3 regions of the Yersinia mollaretii ATCC 43969 genome follow, and region 1 is predicted to be linked to each of the others. Evidence: predicted binding sites of a transcription regulator. Region 1 holds the regulator's gene; each other region holds the start of a gene.

Region 1 (7,627 bases):
TATATTTATTAATCCACGGATCAATACTGAGATCAGTCCGATTCGCACCAATGGTGTGCAGTAAGAACAACCCATCTGGTTTTAAATTGCGATGTACCACATCAAAATAGGTGCGATAATTCTTTGGCCCGACATGCTCGAACATCCCCACCGAAACAATGCGGTCGAACTGTTCATTCAGGTCACGATAGTCTTGCAGCAAAATGGTGACATCCAAACCTTCGCAGCGCTCTTGCGCCAATTTTTGCTGCTCCGCCGAGATGGTCACACCTGAGACTGATACTCCGTAATGCCGGGCGGCATAAGCGGCAAGACCACCCCAACCGCAACCAATATCAAGCAGCTTCATGCCCGGCGCTAATTGCAATTTTTCGCAAATCATCCGCAGCTTATTTTCCTGCGCTTGTTCAAGGGTGGTGGCGTCTTTCCAGTAGCCGCAGGAGTATTGCATATTGGGGTCGAGCATTAGGCTAAACAGATCATTACCTAAGTCGTAATGCTCTTTACCCACAATCCAGGCACGCTTCTTCGATTGCAAATTAATAACGCGGGCGGCAGCAATACGTAAAGTATCTTTGAGATGGTGTGGAAGTTGATTTTCCAGCCCAGCACGGAGAACTCGTTGGAAAAAGATATCCAAGCGATCGCACTCCCACCAGCCGTCCATATAACTCTCACCTAATGCCAAAGATCCTTCTTGTAATACCCGCTTAAAGAAGTCGGGGTTATTAACGCGAATGTCGAAAGGGCGTGAGCCATTGATCTCAATATCAGCCCGATTCAGCATCTCTTGCACAATGCGGAACCACGGATTTTCTTGAATGCTCTGGTCTTCTATACAGGATGAACTCATAGCTTCTCCATCACTTTCTTCTGACTTATGACCCGCGATAAGTGTTTATATACGCGAATACATACCAATTAGGCTGTTGTGACCTTGGTGTCTGATATCCGTTACTGACAGAGGAAGAATAAGAATAAACCCTAATTCTATTTTGGTTTAGGGCAACTCATCCATAAGAGTAAATGTGACGCAATCCACGCGCACAGAAAGTCCTTAAGATAACGCTTTTTTTTAATGATATTGTAGCTGGTTAAACCGAGTATAGGCTTGCCGGGATGCTTTCTCAATAATAAATCGCACCCGGCATCCATGTCACTTAGTGACTATTTCCATTGGGAATTAATACCTTTTTATCTTTTTGCACGGCATAGCAATGGATGCCATACCCCACCAGTGCTAAAACCACTGTCGACAGCATGACTGTCACTGTTGCCAGCAACGCGTGGCTAATAAAAGCGGACACCATCATGCTAGCAACAAAACACAACCCTAGCTGAAGCGTGTTTTGCAGCGCTGCGGCCTTGCCCGTGTTCGCCGGGAAAGGCAGTAATGCATTCGCTACGATAATAGGGTAGCAGGCACCATTCACAAGCGCCATTATGCAGAAAGGAATAAGTAAGCTTACCAGTGTGGGTGTCGTCAAGGTCGCGATGAGATAGAGCGCGATCATACTGGTGCTATACCCCGCTAACAGCCAAGGCAGAAGGGTATTCCCTTTAATGCGAGTCAGTGCGCTACGGCAACTGAATCCACCTAACAGGAAAGCCAGCGTCTGTGGAACATAGCTCAAACCGATGGCATTAGGGCCATATCCCATGTCACCCAGAATAAAAGGTGAACCGGTTAACCAAGCAAAAAATCCGGCGCTACATGCGGCGAATATCATCACATTGCCGCTAAATACCGGAGATTTTAGCAACTGCCAGAAACTGATCGCCGTCTTATGTTGGTCGGCCTTATCGGTCACGGATTTTTTCCGCTCTTTCAGCCGTGCGGTTGGAATCAGTAGCAGCAGTGTGATGACCAGTAGGACGACAAAGATTGAGCGCCAGCTGAAGTGGTTTAACAGCCAGGCACCCAGCAGGGGGGCGAGCGCCGGAGAGAGCGCAACCAATGGCATAATGGTGGCAAAGACACGATTGGCTTTACCGTCACGATAGCGATCCACCACCAAGGCTTGCCAGCTCACGGCCGCAGAACAGACCCCCACCGCCTGAATAAAGCGCAGGATCAATAGTTGCGTGGCCGTTTCCACCCACAGAATCCCCAAACAGCCGAGGGCAAATAACCCCAGTCCGGCTAACAGCACCGGCTTACGGCCTAATTTATCAGATACCGGCCCCCAGATAAGCTGGGCGATAGCAAAACCCGCGAGAAAAATGCTCAAGCTAGCACTGATGGATCCAGCGGAGGTTTGCAGTTCTTGTTGCATGGCCCCAAAGGCGGGTAAATACATGTCGGTGGCCAGATAACCCAACATGCTTAAACCAGCCAGATAGAACATGAAGCTAGGTGTCGTTTTCATTCTTTATTATTCTCTATTTGAAAATGTGCAGGCGCTGCTGTTGTAAATAGATTGTTGCAGGCAATTTGTGGCGGAGGGCATTCTATCCGGTGAGTGATTCTGTTGTGAAACGGTAATATTTGCGCCATGCTGTCAAAATATTTGATAGCTAAGTGATTAAGCTGAAGGGGCAGAAAATAATGTGGTCCGAATACTCACTGGATGTGGTTGACGCAGTGGCGCGTACCGGTAGCTTCAGTGCTGCTGCACAAGAATTGCACCGTGTGCCATCGGCGATAAGTTATACCGTGCGCCAACTTGAAGAGTGGCTGGCAGTGCCGCTGTTTGAACGACGTCATCGTGACGTAGAATTAACCGCCGCAGGTCTGGTTTTTATCAAAGAAGCACGTGATGTCATCAAAAAAATGAATGGCACCCGTCGTCAATGTCAACAAGTGGCGAATGGTTGGCGGGGGGAATTAACTATCGTGATAGATAAAATCGTCAAGCCCCAGCGCAGTCGCCGCTTAGTATTGGATTTTTATCGACATTTTCCTGATATCGAATTACGAGTACGTTATGAAGTATTCAATGGTGTCTGGGATGCATTGGTCGATGGACAGGCAGAAATGGCCATCGGTGCTACTCGCGCAGTGCCTGTTGGGGGGCGGTTTGTTTTTCGTGATATGGGATTTTTAAGCTGGCAGTGTGTGGTGAGTGTCAAACATCCATTAGCTCAGCTAACCGGGCCGCTGACCGATGATCAGCTCCGCCCTTATCCCTCACTTTGCCTCGAAGATACTGCGCGAAATTTGCCTAAACGAGACACCTGGACGCTAGATAATCAGCAGCGGCTGGTGGTTCCGGATTGGGTGACGGGGATCGACTGCCTGTGTGAGGGGTTATGTGTTGGCATGGTGCCCGCCCATATGGTTTCGCCACTGATTGCGCAGGGGAAACTGGCGGCGCTAAACTTGGCGGAACCGCTGCCGGATAGCCCGTGCTGCCTGACGTGGGAGCAGAATAATCATTCGCCCGCACTGGCTTGGCTGCTTGAGTATTTGGGTGACAGTGTCACGTTAAATGCAGAGTGGATGAAAGATGATACTCTATCATCATCTCGTGACTGATGATGATGGAGATCACCGCCGATAGCAGCCTGTACTATCGGCGGGAGAGGATTAACGGCGATAATCGCGGAACGGACCATCGGCAACAGAACGTCGTTCGACCAGTTTCGGGTGAACCTCAATGGTCTGGGGATCTTCGCGTTTGCTGACAATGCGGTCGAGCAGCATCGCAAAGGCCGTTTCGCCCAATCGCTCTTTCGGCTGATGAATGGTGGTGAGTGCCGGGGAGAAATAGCGCGCATTACGCACATTATCGTACCCGATCACCGAAATATCCTGCGGCACTCGCAGGCCCAGCTCATCGGCTGCGCATATTGCGCCCATCGCCATAATATCCCCGCCACAGAACACGGCGGTCGGGCGATGTTTCTGTGTCAGAATTTGATGCATGGCTTTATAACCCGATTCCGGTTCAAAATCGCCCTGAACCACCCATTCATCACGCACCGTGATATTGGCCTCCTCCAGTGCTTTAAGGAAGCCCTGATGGCGACCACCGCCGGTATTGCGGGATAACTGACCGGGGATCGCGCCTATATCACGATGACCGCGTTCAATCAGATAACGGCCAGCCAAATAGCCGCCTTCAAAGGCATTATCAATAATAGAATCAGTAAAATCGCCACGTGCCGTTCCCCAATCCATCACCACCATCGGGATATTGCGATAATCTTCGAGCATCCCCAGCAGTTGCTCGGGATATTCTGAACACATGACTAACAGCCCATCAACACGCTTTTGTGCCAACATCGCCAGATAGGCTTTCTGCTTATCCAGATTATTATGAGAGTTACATAAAATCAGCGTGTAACCCTTGCTATAACAGCTGTTTTCAACCGCTTCGATCACTTCGGCAAAATAGGGCGCTTCGCTGGATGTTGCCAATAAGCCAATGGATTTGGTGTGGTTAACTTTCAAACTGCGGGCCACAGCACTGGGCGAATAATGCAGCTCTTTAATGGCTGCCCACACGGCAGCCTTGGTATTTTCGGCGACGAAACGAGTTTTGTTAATCACATGCGAAACGGTGGTGGTGGACACACCCGCGTGTTTGGCCACATCTTTAATCGTTGCCATAAAAAAATGACTCCTAAGCTTACCTGTTACCGTCGGTAAGTATGATGTTAATCGTTTGCCTGCAGACTCGAAAACACTCAGACAGATGCATATTATTGGGCTGGAAAATGGAATCAGCGGCTTGTCTGAGAGTATTTATTGGACGTTATTAGTCGGTATGCAGTTATGAACTGCGAATTTTGTCTGATCTGGAGTCAAAGTGGAAGAGGTATTCAAAGTTATAAAGTGCGTAATGAGCACAAGATTTTTTTTCTGAATTGTGGGAAGATAATTTAACACAGTAACTTTGTGTCTTTTTCCTACTACAAACTGACCGGCTAAGGAGTTTTTATGGATACCAATCTGAAAATGTCGCTGATTACGACTGTTGGTGCGCTGGCGATGATTATTGCCTTTAGCTTCGTGGCGGTAATGAATTAATTAAGCCGCTTGCCGGTAAAATTATTAAGTAGGGCGGTTTACCCGCCCTGAGTTATTTCTGCTGATGTGCTAACACACCGCCTATCATTTATTGCCTTATCAGGCTAGATTCTTCTCAACGAATGACCAGTTAACCAGCGCCCAGAAATTCTCCAGATATTTTGGCCGCGCATTACGGTAATCAATATAATAAGCGTGCTCCCACACATCGACGGTCAGCAATGGCTTATCATTTGTGGTCAGAGGGGTTGCTGCATTAGAAGTACTGACAATCGCCAGCGTGCCATCTGCTTTTTTAACCAGCCAAGTCCAGCCTGCGCCAAAATTTTTCACTGCGGCATCGGTAAACTGCGCTTTAAACTCTGCAAATGAACCGAATGACTGATTAATGGCGTCGGCCACTTTACCCGTCGGCTCACCACCGCCATTTGGCGACAGGCAGTGCCAGTAGAAAGTGTGGTTCCAAACTTGGGCCGCATTGTTGAAGATGCCACCGCTGGAGGTTTTTACGATCTCTTCCAGTGTCTTGCCCGCAAACTCAGTCTCTTTAATCAGACTATTGAGATTAACCACATAGGTATTGTGGTGTTTTCCGTGGTGGTATTCCAGCGTTTCAGCTGAGATGTGGGGTTCCAGCGCATTTTGCGCATAAGGTAATGCCGGTAATTCAAAAGACATAGCTCTCTCCTTTCGGGGTTGCTCAGGGTGTTTGCTCCTCAAATCCCATCAATAGCCGCAGGCCATAATGTGGCGAAGAGCGGGTAAAGCATAATTGTTGTATTTTTGTTGTGGGTATTAATCTTAACAACTTTCGACAGGAATGACATTGAAAACCATAGGGTTAGAAAGGGGATTGAATGCAAACTCTTCAGGAGTCGTCACTGAGATAGGGGGAGTAAGGAAACACACACCCGACAGCGCCGCCGGATGTGTGTTGAAGGATTAGCGGATAGTTTTTGGTGTGACCACGCGACGTGCGCCCACATAATGATCTTGCCAGTAGTCGTTATCCAGCATACTAATACGGATCTCTTCGCCGGTGCGTGGAGACTGAATAAATTTGCCGTTGCCTAAATAAACGCCGACATGATCGGCAACGCCGCGATTAGCAATATTAAAGAACACCAGATCACCACTCTCTAATTCAGCCCGTTTGACTGGCGCGGCATCACGCAAGTGATACATCTCATTAGCGGTGCGCGGCATTTTTATTCTGATCACATCTTTATAGGCGTAATAAATCAGTCCGCTGCAATCAAAACCGGTATTTGGTGAGGTGCCACCCCAGCGATAAGGCTTACCGACTTGTTTCATCAGTTTACTCATTGCGGTTTGTTTGGCGTGTTGATAGCGCTTTTTATGGGCAGGGCTGAGCTTAATTTTATTATTGGCGACGAGTTCGGTGCTCGCTTTGCCTTGAGTTTTATTTCGATGCCGACCATAAGCCGCTTTTTGACTCTTTTTGACTGCCGCTGTTGTTTTGTTAGCCGCAGTTTTAATATTCGTCTTTTTGGTACTGCTGGTTTTTTTTGTCGCGGGTTTACTGACTTGTTGCGCTTTCTTCTTAATCGTTTTAGTCGTATTAGCGGCTAATTTCTTTTTATCATTATTGGCCGTTGTTTTATTTGTGGTGGTTTTGCTGGTGGACGTTTTATCGCTGGCTATTTTCGCTTTTTTGGTGCTTTTATCGGCTTTTCGCTTTTTACGATCATCAGGGCTGGCTTGACTGATCTGGCCTTTCTTTTGCTCCGCCGACACCTGTGCCTGCGGCGACGCATGCGCCAGATTTAAGAATAGCTGAGTAAACAGCAGCACAAACAGCGTAAGTATTAAACGCATAATAACGCGACCAACCTTAGCCTTAAGATGAATATGAAGAGTCACAGTATTGCCGAAACTCAGGATATAAAAAAGCGAAGACATACAGTATTCTAATCGATATTGTGAGAAAACGTTAATGGCTTCACAATTGCCGCCTTTTTATGCTTTCAATGGACTTAAATCAACCATCCGTCAACAAGTTATATTGGTCACCCTCCCGCTATTCCATTAAGAAGATAATAGTGAAGTGATGGGATCAAAAATGTTATTCTTAAGGCACATATTTGTAGCTGAGATTTAACTCTTCACTGATAGTGAAAAGCCCCTGCAAAAGATGGCGTTTTATTCCAGTGGTGACAGTCGCTACAATAGACCGTACGCAATAATTATATTAAGTAAAAGTTTGTAGCCACTCGATGGCTTGAGGAAGCAATAAATGACCACGATTGATAAAATTCAGCGCCAGATAGCAGAAAACCCAATCCTGCTGTACATGAAGGGCTCACCGAAGCTGCCAAACTGCGGTTTCTCTGCTCAGGCTGTGCAAGCGTTATCTGCCTGTGGCGAACGCTTTGCTTATGTTGATATCCTGCAAAATCCGGATATTCGTGCAGAGCTACCAAAATATGCCAACTGGCCGACATTCCCGCAGCTGTGGGTTGATGGCGAATTGGTCGGCGGTTGCGACATTCTGATGGAAATGTATCAGCGTGGCGAATTGCAACAGTTGCTGAAAGAGACCGCAGATAAATACCGTTCACAAGAAGATCAACCCGCCGCAGAGTAACAGGCGAGTTGTACAGTGAAACAAACGAAAAAGGTGGCCTGCAG
Region 2 (7,627 bases), 410 kb from region 1:
CATTATTTTTCCATGTTTGTTATTAGACATTAAAGTTATCAAAGCCTATACAGCACGCAGGGTCAACGATAAAACATCACATTTACGCCAATCGGCCCATTAATTCTATCAACTGGCGATAATTGCACCGTATCTCAATCAAATGTGTGGTGTAAGATCACAATATGGCGCACATTAAACAGTAACAAGAGAGATTACGATTTAATAATCTTCTTGTTAAACAATACATTAATTACAGTGATGGTTTATCCACTTGCAACTGGTCACCATAAGGTGGTTAATAGGTGGGCGTACCAACCTAACCGAAGGTAAAGAGAGGCAAGCCATGAGTAAGGGAATGGACAGCAAAAAGAACGCGAAGAAAAAGCCACTAAAAACGCCAGCTGAGAAAAAGGCTGACAAACGCGCTAAGAAGTCATCTTCTTCCAGCGCAGAATAACGGGTTTTTCGTCTCGTTAGTCAACCCGCCCTGAAAGGCGGGTTTTTTGTTGCCAATTATCATGGATAGGCATGAGAGGCCAAGTATCTATTTTCGTATGATCGATACTGAAACTCACTGATCTTACGCCAGATATGCGCCATACCCTGACGCATTACCTGACGTAATGTGCTGGGCTATATCAAGCGAGGGCAAGAATGAATGCGTACTCCAAAGCGATATCCTCATACGCTTTGAAACGCCCTGATTTGCCGCCATGACCAGAATCCATATCGGTATAAAGCAGCAGTTGATGATCATCCGTTTTCAATTCACGTAGCTTCGCGACCCACTTTGCCGGTTCCCAATATTGAACCTGAGAGTCGTGCAAACCGGTAGTGACCAACATGTGCGGGTAATCTTGGGCTTTAACCTGATCGTATGGGCTGTATTGCTTGATGTAATCATAATACGCCTTATCGTTCGGATTGCCCCATTCATCATATTCGCCGGTGGTGAGCGGGATTGACTCATCCAGCATCGTCGTGACCACATCAACAAATGGCACCTGTGCCACTACACCTTTGTATAATTCAGGCGCTTGATTGATTACCGCCCCCATCAGCAAACCTCCCGCGCTGCCCCCCATAGCAAACACACGGTTGGCATCACCATAACCTTCGGCTATCAGCGTTTTAGTGACATCAATAAAATCATTAAATGTATTTAACTTATTGAGCAACTTGCCATCTTCATACCATTGTTGGCCTAACTCACCGCCACCGCGAATATGCGCCATCGCAAAGACAAAACCACGATCCAGCAAACTTAAACGACTGCCACTGAATGCAGGGTCAATACTGCTGCCGTATGAGCCGTAGCCATAGACCAACAGCGGGTTAGCGCCCGAAATAAAGTGGTCGCGATGATACACCAGCGAGACCGGGATTTTGACCCCATCGGTTGCTGTGACCCAAATCCGTTCGCTGCGATACTTTTCTGGCGTGAAATTCTTCACTTCCTGCTGTTTGAGCAACTGACGCGCACCGGTGTCCATATTCAGCTCAAACATGGAGCTTGGTGTGGTCATGGAAGAATAGCCATAGCGCAGCAGTTCAGTTTCGGGTTCAGGGTTATACGCCAGCCAAGTCACATAAGTAGGATCATCAAAAGTGATGGATTTCTCTTCTCCCGTTACCCAGTGAATTTGTCGCAGATGCGTTAACCCTTCACTGCGCTCCTCCACCACCAACCAGTCGCGGAATAAGCTGAACCCCTCTAGCATGACATCCACTCTTGGCGCAATGAGTGGCAGCCACTGGGATTCATCAGCAAAATCACTTAGCGTTTTGCCCTCTTGGGCTATTTTGTACAGCCCAAAATTTTTGCCATCTTTATTTGAGCGAACATAGAAATGTTGCTTATAGTGGTCCAAGCCATATTCATGGTCTTTCCGGCGAGGGGCAAACAACTGCGGCTCCGGCTCAGACTGGTTAGCATCCAGCAGTAGAATTTCTGAGGTTGTGGTACTGCTTAAGTGGATAACGATATAGCGCTCAGAAGTGGTTTTTTCCAAACTAACATAAAAAGTATCGTCATTTTCCTGATAGATCAGCTGGTCCGAGTTAGGATCACTCCCCACTAGGTGGCGATAGACCTGATAAGGCAATAATGTTTTTTCATGTTTGCGCACGTAATAGAGCGTTTTTGAGTCATTGGCCCACTCAAAATTCCCCGATGTATTGCTGATAACTTCCTCATGCCAGACACCTGTTTGTAAATGTTTTACCCGAATATCATATTGGCGACGCGATAAGAAATCCTCTGCCACTGCCAATAGCTGGTTATCTGGACTGACATCCAATCCGCCTAAAGTGTAAAACTCGCTGTCTGCTGCGCGTTGGTTACCGTCTATCAAGGTTTCCCAACTGCTGTCCGCCCAGACCGGCTGGCGTACATAAATTGCGTATTCATTGCCCGGTTCGAAACGCGTCTGATAACGGTAGCCGTTACGGACATAGGGGACGGACTCTTCTTGCGGCGGAATGCGAGAAACCATCTCTTGGTACAGGGTCTCACGTAAGGGTTGCTGCGGTTTCAGCACCTCGTCAGTGAAAGCATTTTCAGCTTGCAAATAGTTCAGAACATCAACATCCGTGCGCTCATCATCACGTAGCCAATAGTAATCATCGACACGGGTATCGCCGTGCATCGTGATCGGATAAGGGCGTTTATCTGCCTTTGGGGGTGTGGTCATGGGTTGAGTTATCCATCTGTGTTCGTTAGCGCGAGAGTGACACGATTACCTGCCAATGCCAAGTATCAACAGGGGCTTATCATTTTGCAGTTTGAGTCCAATCTTATGATAAACAAGATGATAAGCAGGTGTGGGCTTGTTGATGCCTGCACCTGTTTGGCTGTGATTAGCTAAATTTTTATATCTGGCTTCAAGGATGGAGGGTAGTGTGTCCGCGCTGCTTGATTAGCTCCGAGTAAACTCAATCACATAGAACTGTTCCAAGCCCGGATAGATCGCCTTAATCACCTTTTTTAGCTCATCCAAGGACATATTCTCTTGCTCAGCATGGCGTTCAGTCAGAGCATCCAATGTGATCGGCGTGACCGAAGTGACCTTGATGTGGCAGAAGAAGACACCATCTTCATTGCGACAGACACGCAGAGTTTCTCCTGAGCGAAAATCGGATTCACTGCTATCTCGGATAGTGATCGTCTTACGATCCGCCAGAATATCCGCCTCGAAGCGGCGAAAGAAGGTGATTTCACGACTCATTTTAGATCCCTTTTTTCACTTTCTACCGAAAGTTGGCAGATTAAGCGGCTTGATTTTCTTCAGGTTTGGCTTTCTTCTCGGGTGCCCTTTTTTCCGACTTTACTTTAGGTTGCCCATCAACGGGGGTCGCAGGGTGGGTGCCACGACGAATTTTATTTCAACGGCCATGAATAAATGTCCTTTTTGCTTACAGGTAACTGTACATAAACACAGTATAATGTGATTTATCGGGGGGATGCAACCTCCATCGCCCCCACTGTGATTACTTTAATAGACGGGCTTTACAGTTTTTGCCTTTGATCTTGCCTTGTTGCAGTTGCTGCAAGGCGCGTTTGGCGCTGGCCTTGCGGATAGCAACATAGGCATGCACTGGGAACATGTCGATTTTACCCACATCGGCAGCAGTCAGGCCGGCCTCACCAGTGAGTGCACCCAGAATGTCGCCGGGGCGAATTTTGGCTTTGCGCCCACCGTCAATGCATAACGTCACCATCTCTGGCTCCAGTAGGGTGTTAGCACTGCGGCTCACCTGCTCTGCGGGCGTCCACTTCACCTTAATTTGCAGATAGTCCTCAATCGCATGGGCGCGGGTCATTTCTTGTGGAGTACAGAGGCTGACAGCAAGGCCACTCATCCCTGCCCGCCCGGTACGGCCAATGCGGTGCACATGCACTTCAGGATCAAATGCCAGTTCGAAGTTCACCACCAGCTCCAGATCTTTAATGTCCAGACCTCGGGCGGCAACATCCGTAGCAACCAACACGCGGCAACTGCGGTTAGCAAAACGGACCAACACCTGATCACGGTCACGCTGCTCTAAGTCACCGTGCAGGGCCAACACACTGATGCCACGGGATTCCAAGGCTTCGTAAACGCTTTGGCAATCTTTTTTGGTGTTACAAAACACCACAGCAGAGGCGGGCTGATAGTGGCTAAGCACCGAGATCAACAGCGGTAACCGTTTTTCGCGGGTAGTTTCAAAGAACACCTGCTCAATGGCGGGCGCTTCATCGCCATCTTCCACTTCAACATTGACGGGTTCGCGCTGAACCCGCGCACTGATTTGTTCAATGCCGACCGGATAAGTGGCGGAGAACAGCAGCGTTTGGCGCTGTGGTGGGGTGTAGGCAATCACATCATTGATGGCGTCGGTGAACCCCATATCCAACATGCGGTCGGCTTCATCCAAGACCAGAATTTTGAGGTCATCCAGCACCAGTGTTTTTTTGCGTAAATGTTCCTGAATACGCCCCGGCGTGCCCACGACGATATGAGGCGCATGTATCAGAGAATCCAGTTGATGGCCCATTGGTTGGCCACCACACAAAGTGAGGATTTTGATGTTCTGGGTGAAACGAGCCAGACGGCGCAGCTCTTTGCTGACCTGATCAGCCAATTCGCGGGTCGGACACAGCACTAATGCTTGAGTCACAAACTCACCCACCGCAATTTTGTCTAGCAAACCAATGCCGAATGCGGCGGTTTTGCCACTGCCGGTTTTGGCCTTCGCGCGGACATCCTGCCCATTGAGAATTGCCGGCAGCGCTGCGGCCTGTACCGGTGTCATTTCGGTATAGCCAAGTTCATTAAGATTGGACAACTGCTCAGCAGGCAGTGTCAGGGTAGAAAAGGAGGTTGTGCTCACGGCAATAACTCTTATAACTGGATGGAATGGCAGCGATGGCCTGAAGGCAAGCGCAATATTTTGGCGCGATAATAGCAGAAATGGGGCCATGGCCGGAACAATAGTGCAAAAACACGCGCAAAATAGCGCTGATGCTGCCCGGCAATCGCCGCTCTCATCCCGCCCAAATGGATACGCAATCGTTTTCGTTGCTATTTTACTTTATACTGACGCCCATAAAATTGATCGCACGTCGAATGAATGTGTCATTTTCTCACTGATGTAGGTATCTAACTATGCTAACGATTGGAACCGCTTTGCGCCCAGGCGCGACCCGTGTCATGCTTTTAGGCTCTGGCGAATTGGGCAAAGAAGTGGCAATTGAATGCCAGAGACTCGGGCTGGAAGTGATTGCTGTTGATCGCTATGCGGATGCACCCGCGATGCATGTTGCCCATCGCAGCCATGTGATTAATATGCTGGATGGTGCGGCGCTGAAGCAGTTAGTTGAGCAGGAAAAACCTCACTATATCGTGCCGGAAATTGAAGCTATCGCCACCGATATGCTGGTTGAATTAGAGCAAATGGGTCAGCGCGTGGTGCCTTGCGCAGAAGCGACCCGCCTGACAATGAACCGTGAAGGTATTCGCCGTTTGGCGGCAGAAACGCTGCAATTACCCACCTCCAGCTACCGTTTCGCGGATACTGAAAGTGCATTTCGTCAGGCCGTGAATGACATTGGCTATCCGTGCATTGTTAAGCCCGTCATGAGCTCCTCCGGTAAAGGACAGAGTTTGATCCGCAATGAAGGGCAACTTAAGACGGCGTGGGATTACGCGCAGTTGGGTGGCCGGGCTGGCGGTGGGCGAGTGATTGTCGAGGGGCTGGTACACTTTGATTTTGAAATTACGCTGCTAACCATCAGCGCGGTTGATGGTATTCATTTCTGTGCGCCTATCGGTCATCGTCAGGAAGATGGCGATTACCGTGAATCCTGGCAGCCACAGGTGATGAGTGATGTGGCATTGGCACGGGCAAAAGAGATCGCCGCTCAAGTTGTGACGGCACTCGGTGGCCACGGGCTATTTGGTGTGGAGCTGTTTGTGTGTGGCGATGAGGTTATTTTCAGCGAAGTCTCACCGCGCCCGCACGATACCGGGATGGTGACCCTGATTTCGCAAAACATGTCTGAGTTCGCACTCCATGTCCGCGCATTTCTTGGGTTGCCGATTGGCACTATTCGCCAATATGGCGCAGCGGCATCAGCGGTGATTTTACCTGAATTAACCAGTCAAAATATCAGTTACCACGGGCTGGAAACTGCGCTAGCAGGTGATACGCAAATCCGCTTATTTGGTAAGCCGGAAATTGTCGGGAAACGGCGTTTAGGGGTAGCACTGGCCGTTGCTGATGATATTAGCTCCGCCATTGAGGTGGCAAAGCGTGCAGCGGGAGCGGTCGTGGTGAGTGGGAAGTAGCCCGTCACCTAAAATGAAAACCCGCCGTTAATGGCGGGTTTTGCGGTTTAATCAGCAGTACAGAGATTACCCCTCATACTGATCTTCGATTTCATCCGCATCTTGCTCATTATCGCGGCGATAGTCAGACTCACCATGCTCTTCAAAATCAGTGTCTTCAAAGATAGCCATAGATTGGGGATCGTCTTTGTGCCGCTCACGGATCTCAGCGGCGACCAAGGCAATCGCCTCGCCACTGCTCATGCCTTCCGACATGAATTTGTGAATACGTTCAACAGCTTCTTGCTGCTCCTCGTGGGAAAGTGAAGGCATACCCGCTAGCATTGATTTATCTCCTACATATAATTGATCAAGTATACCCGTTTATTCTGGTCTGCGGTGAATTGACTGCCCTCGACAGAACTGAGACCAACCCTCGGGCAATTTATGCTAATCTTCTCCACGACCCCATGTTCACCAACACCCTTCCCACCGAAAGAAAAGAATAGCGACTCATGAGTGTGAAATCCCTGACCTTCAAAGCATTGCCCTATCAGCCCGACGCCCTGCTCCAGCAATTTACTCCACTGGCCAACCAAACTTGGGCCATGTTGCTACACTCCGGATTCGCCGAGCACGCCCATAATCGGTTTGATATTTTGGTCGCCGACCCCTTAGTCACCCTTACCACTCGAGGGGAACAGACTGAAATTGTCACGGCTCAAGGGCAAACATTCTCATCCGAAGATCCATTCAGGTTATTGCAGCAAGAGTTGGATAAATTCGCGCCAACAATGTCGCCACATCCAGATCTGCCGTTTTTGGGCGGGGCATTGGGGCTATTTGGTTATGATCTGGGTCGTCGAATTGAGCGGGTGCCGACACTGGCCGAGCAGGATATCGCCTTGCCCGATATGGTTGTGGGTCTGTATGACTGGGCGCTGATTGCCGATCACCACTTGCAGCAGCTCACTCTGGTGTGCCACGGTGATGCCGATCAGCGTTTACAGTGGCTGCATCAGCAAAAAACAAGTGACACTGTCACGCCATTCAAGCTCACTAGCTCATGGCAAGCCAATATGACGCGCGAGCAATATGGCGAAAAATTCCGCCAAATTCAGGCCTACCTGCACAGCGGTGATTGCTATCAAATCAATCTGGCGCAGAGATTCAGTGCAGAATATCAGGGCAATGAGTGGCAAGCCTTTCTCGCGCTGAGCCGCAGTAATCGCGCACCTTTTTCCGCCTTTATGCGCTTGCCCGACAACGCGATATTGAGCGTCTCGCCGGAGCGTTTTTTATGGCTAGAAAATCATCAGATTCAGACTCGCCCCATC
Region 3 (7,627 bases), 830 kb from region 1:
AGGTTAAAGATATGCTGGACCTGCGTCTTGGCTTTGTTGACTTTGCCCGTATTCACTTTATTTCTGCTTTGCACGGCAGTGGCGTGGGTAACCTGTTTGAATCCATACAGGAAGCTTATGATTGCTCTACCAAGCGAGTGGGGACTTCATTACTGACCCGTATTATGCAAATGGCGGAGGAAGACCATCAACCTCCGTTAGTTCGCGGTCGTCGTGTGAAGCTGAAGTATGCCCATGCCGGGGGTTATAACCCGCCGATTGTGGTTATCCACGGCAATCAGGTGACGGATTTGTCAGACTCTTACAAACGCTATCTGATGAATTACTTCCGACGTTCACTGAAAGTAATGGGTACACCAATTCGCATTCAGTTTAAAGAGGGTGAGAACCCGTTTGCGGGTAAACGCAATACCTTGACGCCGAATCAGATGCGTAAACGTAAGCGCTTGGTTTCACACCTGAAAAAAAGCAAGTAACTACAGCAAAGCGCGGATATTCCGCGCTTTTTGCTTTTTTAGCGCACCGTATTTAAGATGCCATTTTGGCAACCCTCGGCTTGTGCCGCTTAACGGTAGACAAAAGGAGTGAAACCGCCATGTCATGGGAAACTTGGAGTTTCGCATTCGGTGTTACCGTCCCTAACTTGCTGATGATGTTGCTCGGTGTGCTGCTACGGCGCGGTGGTTTGTTGGATGACCGCTTTTGCGATGGGGCGACCCGTCTGGTTTTTAATCTCGCGCTCCCTTGCTTGCTGTTTTTCAGTGTCGCCACCAATAACGTAAGTCTGATGGATAACCTGCCACTAGTGATCTATGGTGCCGTCGGGACTTTACTCACCTTCTTGTTACTCGAGTTCTCAGCCAAGTGGCTGGTCAAAGACCCGAAAGAGCGCGGTGTTTTTGTGCAGGGCGGATTTAGGGCCAATACGGCGATTGTTGGCCTGGCTTTCGCCATGACCGCCTATGGTGCCGAAGGGGTTGCGCTAGGGTCGATGTATCTGACGGTGACAGTGATATTATTTAATATGCTATCAGTGATCACGCTAACGCGAAGCTTGCAAGCCGGACAGGGCGGAAGAATCAGCAAGATCTCTTTGTTACGCAGTATTGTGACTAACCCCCTGATTATTGGTTTACTGTGCGGTTTAGCCTATGCTCAGACCCAATTACCTATTCCTACGGTGATTGTACAAACTGGTAGCTATATCTCTGCGCTAGCACTTCCGCTGGCATTATTGTGTACCGGAGCCAGTCTCGATTGGCATGCGATGTTTCGTTCGTCTAATGTGGCGGCGTTATCCTCGGTAGCTAAACTATTCGTGGTGCCAATATTAATGACCCTCGGTGGCTTGCTGATGGGCTTTCGTGGCGCGACACTGGGGATTATCTTCCTCTTTTCCGCCACCCCAACTGCCGCAGGCAGCTATGTGATGACTCGTGCGATGGGGGGCAATGCCACCTTGGCGGCGAATATTATTGCACTCACCACGGTTGGGTCATTCTTCACCACAGCGCTTGGGATCTATTTCTTACGTTCATTGGGCGTGATGTGAGTTTTTAACTGAAATACAGGAGAGATGTGATGGATGCGTTATGTCCGGTTTGCCAGCAAGTGATGACTGAAGTCAGTGGTCACTATCATTGCGCCAACTGCCATGGCAACTATCAGCAGCAGGCAAATTGCCCCGATTGCGGCAAGTCGCTACAAGTGCTTAAAGCTTGTGGCGCAGTCGATTATTTTTGCCAGCAGGGCCATGGACTGATTTCGAAAAGCCGTGTTCGTTTTAGTTACCTGCCAGCAGTTTGATAGCGCAACGATAGGCTACAGCTGTTCCGCTACTCTTTTGCCGCTTTACGCTGGCGAGGCTTCTTCGCCACATTGATTTGGGTTATTTCACTCTCCACCCAACCATCTTGCAGCCGAGTGGTCAATTTATCGCCCGCTTGCACTTGCTTGGTGGTCTTGAGTAATACGCCCGCCGGGGTCTGCGTGACGCTATAGCCGCGGGCCAGCGTTGCCAATGGGCTAACAGCTTCGAGCTGGGAGCAGGCGATGCCAAAGCGTTGACGGTAACTATTGAGTTGGCGCTCCAATGCTTGACGCAAACGGTACTCTTGCTGCTGTACCCGCTGATGATAACGGTGAATCTGCCCTTGCGGCTGGGCTTGAACCAAGCGCTGCTGGAGCCGTTCGGTACGCCTGCCTAATAAGCGAATCTGGGTCTGTGCGCTCTCTTCCAAGCGGCGTTGCAGCTTCAACAGTAGTGTTTGCTGGCGTGCCAAACGCAAATGGGGGTGTTGTTGCTGTAGGCGGTGTTCGAGGCGGGTGAATTGCTGCCCACGCTGCGCCAGATAGTAATCCATCGCCATTTCCATCCGTTGCTGCTGCCCCTGTATTTGCCTAACCAACTCAATCTGGTTGCGGCTGACTAACTCTGCGGCAGCGGAAGGGGTCGGGGCACGTAAATCAGCGACAAAATCAGCAATAGTGATATCGGTTTCATGGCCAACAGCACTGACAATCGGAATGCGGCTGTTAAAGATGGCGCGCGCAACCCGCTCATCATTGAAACTCCACAAGTCTTCCAGCGAACCGCCACCGCGCCCAACAATCAATACATCGCATTCGGCGCGTAAATTAGCGAGCTGGATGGCGCGGACTATCTGCAATGGCGCATCGACACCTTGCACCGCTGTCGGGTAAATAATCACGGGTAGCGAGGGGTCACGGCGCTGTAAAACCTGTAAAACGTCGTGTAGCGCAGCTCCGCTGGAGGAGGTAATCACCCCGACCTGCTTGGCTGGGCTGGGTAGTGATTGCTTACCACTCTGGTCAAAAAGCCCTTCTGCGGCTAATTGCTGTTTGAGCTGCTCGAACTGTTGTTGCAGTAATCCATCACCGGCAGGCTGCATGCTCTCCGCGATTAATTGATAGTCACCACGGGGTTCGTACAGCGTAATCGATGCCCTAACCAACACTTGTTGACCATTTTGCGGGCGGAAAGTGGTGCGGCGATTGGTGTTGCGGAACATCGCGCAACGCACCTGCGCCCGATCGTCTTTCAGGGTGAAATACCAGTGACCGGACGACGGCTGGGAGAAGTTGGATATCTCGGCAGTGAGCCAAATCTGGCCCATTTCCATTTCCAGCAGCTGTCGTACCGTCTGATTAAGGCGGCTGACCGTAAAAATTGATGATGCAGAAGATAGTGGCATGTGACCCGGATCAAATTTTAAAACAAGCACTTAATCGATCGATATTACCTGCCTCACATTGGTTGGCAAGAAATATTATGAGAAAGTACTGGAGGCAATCGGTTACGCTCTGTAGAATGCCACGGCAATATTTTATCTTTTCACATTCACCTTGGTGAGATATTGCCCATGCTACGTATCAAGAAAGAAGCACTAACATTTGACGACGTTCTTCTGGTTCCAGCCCACTCCACAGTGCTGCCCAATACGGCGGAACTTGGCACTCAACTGACCGCAACTATCCGCCTAAATATCCCGATGCTCTCCGCAGCAATGGATACTGTTACCGAAGCTCGTCTGGCCATTGCGCTGGCACAAGAGGGCGGTTTAGGTTTCATCCACAAAAATATGTCCATTGAGCGTCAGGCTGAAGAAGTTAGCCGGGTGAAAAAGCATGAAAGTGGCGTTGTCACTGAGCCACAGACTGTCACACCAACCACCACTCTTCGCCAAGTTAAAGAGCTGACTGCCCGTAATGGTTTTGCCGGTTATCCGGTAGTGACCGAAGATTATGAGCTGGTTGGGATCATCACTGGCCGTGATGTTCGTTTCGTTACCGACTTGGAACAACCCGTGACGGCGGTGATGACACCGAAAGATCGTTTGGTTACCGTCAAGGAAGGTGAAGCTCGCGAAGTTGTACTGCAAAAAATGCATGAAAAACGGGTCGAAAAAGTGTTAGTTGTTGATGACAGCTTCCACCTGCGCGGCATGATCACCGTGAAAGACTTCCAAAAAGCAGAACGCAAGCCAAACGCCTGTAAAGATGAACACGGCCGCCTGCGTGTCGGTGCTGCTGTCGGCGCGGGTGCCGGTAACGAAGAGCGCATCGACGCGCTGGTTGCCGCTGGCGTTGATGTTCTGCTGATCGACTCCTCCCACGGTCACTCCGAAGGTGTTCTACAACGTATCCGCGAAACCCGTGCTAAATATCCTAACTTACAAATCGTGGGCGGTAACGTCGCGACTGGCTCGGGCGCAAAAGCACTGGCGGATGCAGGTGTGAGTGCGGTTAAAGTGGGTATCGGCCCAGGTTCAATTTGTACTACACGTATTGTTACTGGCGTCGGTGTACCACAGATTACTGCCATTGCGGATGCCGTCGAAGCGCTGGAAGGCACCGGTATTCCAGTTATTGCCGATGGTGGTATTCGTTTCTCCGGTGATATTGCCAAAGCCATCGCGGCGGGTGCCTCTTGTGTCATGGTGGGTTCCATGTTGGCGGGAACTGAAGAGTCTCCGGGTGAAATCGAACTGTATCAAGGCCGCTCATTCAAATCTTATCGCGGCATGGGTTCACTGGGCGCGATGTCCAAAGGCTCCTCAGACCGCTACTTCCAGACCGACAATGCGGCCGATAAATTAGTGCCGGAAGGCATTGAAGGGCGCGTGGCATACAAAGGTCTGCTGAAAGAGATCGTGCATCAACAAATGGGGGGTCTGCGTTCATGTATGGGGCTGACCGGCTGTGGCACCATCAATGAATTGCGTACCAAAGCTGAGTTTGTTCGGATCAGTGGTGCTGGTATTCAAGAGAGCCATGTGCATGATGTGACCATCACGAAAGAATCCCCGAATTATCGCATGGGTTAACTACTGATTATCTCTAGAGTCACCCGTGCGATAAGGCGGGTGACGGTTTTTTATTTTAATATCAATACCCGATTAATTGGCGTGACAGCAAGGCAGCAAACGGATGAACCCCGATGAGCTTACATCAGTCAGTAATTCGGGGGGGAACCGCTAACACCGCTGTCACATCAAGTAAGAAGGGGATTTTTGGAATTTGCCGCACATGACAAAAAATATCCATAAGCATCGCATCCTTATTCTTGATTTCGGCTCGCAATACACCCAACTGGTAGCACGCCGTGTTCGTGAGATTGGTGTCTATTGTGAGTTATGGGCGTGGGACGTGACCGAAGCCCAGATTCGTGAGTTTAATCCAAGCGGTATCATTCTTTCCGGTGGCCCAGAAAGCACCACCGAACACGACAGCCCGCGTGCGCCTGATTATGTGTTCACCGCAGGTGTGCCCGTGCTGGGTGTATGCTACGGCATGCAGACCATGGCAATGCAGTTGGGCGGCAAAGTTGAAGGTTCAAATCAGCGCGAATTTGGTTACGCGCAGGTTGAGATTAAAACTGATAGTGCACTTATCCGCGATATCAAAGATGCTATCAATCCAGCCGGTGAAGCTGTGCTGGATGTGTGGATGAGCCATGGCGATAAAGTCACCGCGATCCCCACTGATTTTGTGACGGTTGCCAGCACGGACACCTGCCCGTTTGCCATTATGGCGAACGAAGAAAAACGTTTTTATGGCGTGCAGTTCCACCCAGAAGTGACCCACACCAAGCAAGGCCAACGCCTGCTGGAGCGCTTTGTTCTGGATATCTGTGCCTGTGAAGCGCTGTGGACGCCAGCCACCATTATTGAAGATGCTATTGTCCGCTTGCGTGAGCAAATTGGTGACGATCACGTGATCCTTGGCCTGTCCGGCGGCGTTGACTCATCCGTGACCGCAATGCTATTGCATCGTGCTATTGGCAAACGCCTGACCTGCGTGTTTGTCGATAATGGCCTGCTGCGTTTGAACGAAGCAGATCAGGTGCTGGAGATGTTCGGCGATAAATTCGGCCTGAATATTGTCCATGTTGCTGCCGAAGATCGTTTCCTCTCTGCACTGGCCGGTGTGGATGAACCAGAAGCAAAACGTAAAATCATTGGCCGTGTTTTTGTTGAGCTGTTCGACGAAGAAGCCTGCAAACAAGAGCAAGTAAAATGGTTGGCACAGGGCACTATCTACCCAGACGTGATTGAATCCGCAGCATCTGCGACCGGTAAAGCGCATGTGATTAAGTCTCACCACAATGTGGGCGGCTTGCCGAAAGAGATGAAACTGGGACTGGTGGAGCCGCTGAAAGAGCTGTTTAAAGATGAAGTGCGTAAAATTGGTCTAGAGTTGGGCCTGCCGTACGACATGCTGTACCGGCATCCATTCCCTGGCCCTGGTTTAGGTGTTCGTGTGCTTGGCGAAGTGAAAAAAGAGTATTGTGATTTACTGCGCCGCGCCGATGCCATCTTTATCGAAGAGCTGCACAAAGCGGATTTGTACAATAAAGTGAGTCAAGCCTTTACTGTGTTCCTGCCTGTTCGTTCCGTTGGTGTGATGGGCGATGGCCGTAAATATGATTGGGTTGTTTCACTGCGTGCTGTTGAAACCATCGATTTCATGACGGCACACTGGGCGCATCTGCCGTATGACTTCCTTGGCCGCGTCTCAAACCGCATTATCAATGAAGTGAATGGTATTTCGCGCGTGGTTTACGATATCAGTGGTAAACCGCCAGCGACCATTGAGTGGGAATAACCTCTCGCCTTCTAAATATGATTTAGCATAATAGCTCATCCTTTGAACCCTCGGCACTTGCTGGGGGTTTTCTTTTTTGTTCCTTAAATTACGATCTCAATATCAAATAACATTTTTCAGTTCAATATCCCATCAATTGGCGATTAGCTTAATTATGACCAAGTTGCTCATTTCGATATTATTCACGTTTCTCCAAATGGTATCGGCAATTTCTGGCAAAGACCTTTTATCTGCCTGAGCACCATCCTAGCCTTGTTTGATAAGTATCACGACTTACAGCACTATAGTGGTCAATAATGATTCCATAAGCCGCCGTAGACATGCTACCGCCTTGATACTCTGTGAGATATAAACCGCTTCAACGTGGGGAAGATGCTAGCCTAAATCCATCTATGGGGGATTGAATCTATGTGCTGAATTGGACGGAATAAATAATATTAATTAACGGTGTATTATGCTATTAATGATTATTCTGTGAATGAATTTATTAATATAATGCTCCAGGTTTCATGTGCCACTTTGTATTTTAATGTCATCATGTTTGTAGTGATATCTTATGCAATCATAGGCGTTTTTATATTTAATTTACTCTGTCTATTTTGTTTTATTGATGTGGTTTGTTTATTGGTGAATGGTTGTCAAATATATCTATAACAGTATTTATTGTACTTAAAGGTAATCTATTTTCTCTCTTTTTTTGTTTTTTATTATTATTTAGAATGTAGTTAACCCCTGCTTTAATGGTTTCTCATGGCTGTGTTTTTTATTTTTAGCGCTATTTAATTTTGGTTTTATATTATTTTTTGTGTGTTTATGTTGTTCGAATTTAGGTGATCTTTTGTGTTGCTTTATGAGTTTATAATTGATTGATATAACCAACTAATATGATATTTTTGATCTGTTAAAACGATTATCTTTTTAATTGCCTGACAAGATATACTCTAGTGTAAATAATGTTAATGCCATGTCTCTTCAGTTCTAAACAGTCGAAGTTTAAGTG

What was found. The regulator PurR, encoded in region 1, represses purine synthesis genes. The targets are predictions, from matches to a motif close to CANGCAAACGTTTGCNTG.
Positions count from the first base shown of each region.
Region 2: the regulator PurR is predicted to act here: its motif matches at 5,027-5,044, upstream of purT (formate-dependent phosphoribosylglycinamide formyltransferase).
Region 3: the regulator PurR is predicted to act here: its motif matches at 3,307-3,324, upstream of guaB (IMP dehydrogenase).

Region 1 is NZ_CP054043.1:3,636,326-3,643,952, reverse strand. Features, by position in the region: gene cfa (cyclopropane fatty acyl phospholipid synthase) at 1-853, opposite strand, end outside; gene punC (purine nucleoside transporter PunC) at 1,161-2,369, opposite strand; gene punR (DNA-binding transcriptional activator PunR) at 2,549-3,478, shown strand; gene purR (HTH-type transcriptional repressor PurR) at 3,530-4,555, opposite strand; gene cydH (cytochrome bd-I oxidase subunit CydH) at 4,886-4,975, shown strand; gene sodB (superoxide dismutase [Fe]) at 5,075-5,653, opposite strand; gene HRD69_RS16230 (C40 family peptidase) at 5,918-6,814, opposite strand; gene HRD69_RS16225 (Grx4 family monothiol glutaredoxin) at 7,233-7,583, shown strand.
Region 2 is NZ_CP054043.1:3,229,655-3,237,281, reverse strand. Features, by position in the region: gene pip (prolyl aminopeptidase) at 1-3, opposite strand, end outside; gene HRD69_RS14425 (S9 family peptidase) at 621-2,675, opposite strand; gene yqfB (N(4)-acetylcytidine aminohydrolase) at 2,901-3,209, opposite strand; gene dbpA (ATP-dependent RNA helicase DbpA) at 3,472-4,854, opposite strand; gene purT (formate-dependent phosphoribosylglycinamide formyltransferase) at 5,130-6,311, shown strand; gene HRD69_RS14405 (YoaH family protein) at 6,378-6,635, opposite strand; gene pabB (aminodeoxychorismate synthase component 1) at 6,806-7,627, shown strand, end outside.
Region 3 is NZ_CP054043.1:4,469,797-4,477,423, reverse strand. Features, by position in the region: gene der (ribosome biogenesis GTPase Der) at 1-476, shown strand, start outside; gene HRD69_RS19865 (AEC family transporter) at 596-1,552, shown strand; gene HRD69_RS19860 (zinc ribbon domain-containing protein) at 1,582-1,806, shown strand; gene xseA (exodeoxyribonuclease VII large subunit) at 1,836-3,215, opposite strand; gene guaB (IMP dehydrogenase) at 3,384-4,847, shown strand; gene guaA (glutamine-hydrolyzing GMP synthase) at 5,050-6,627, shown strand.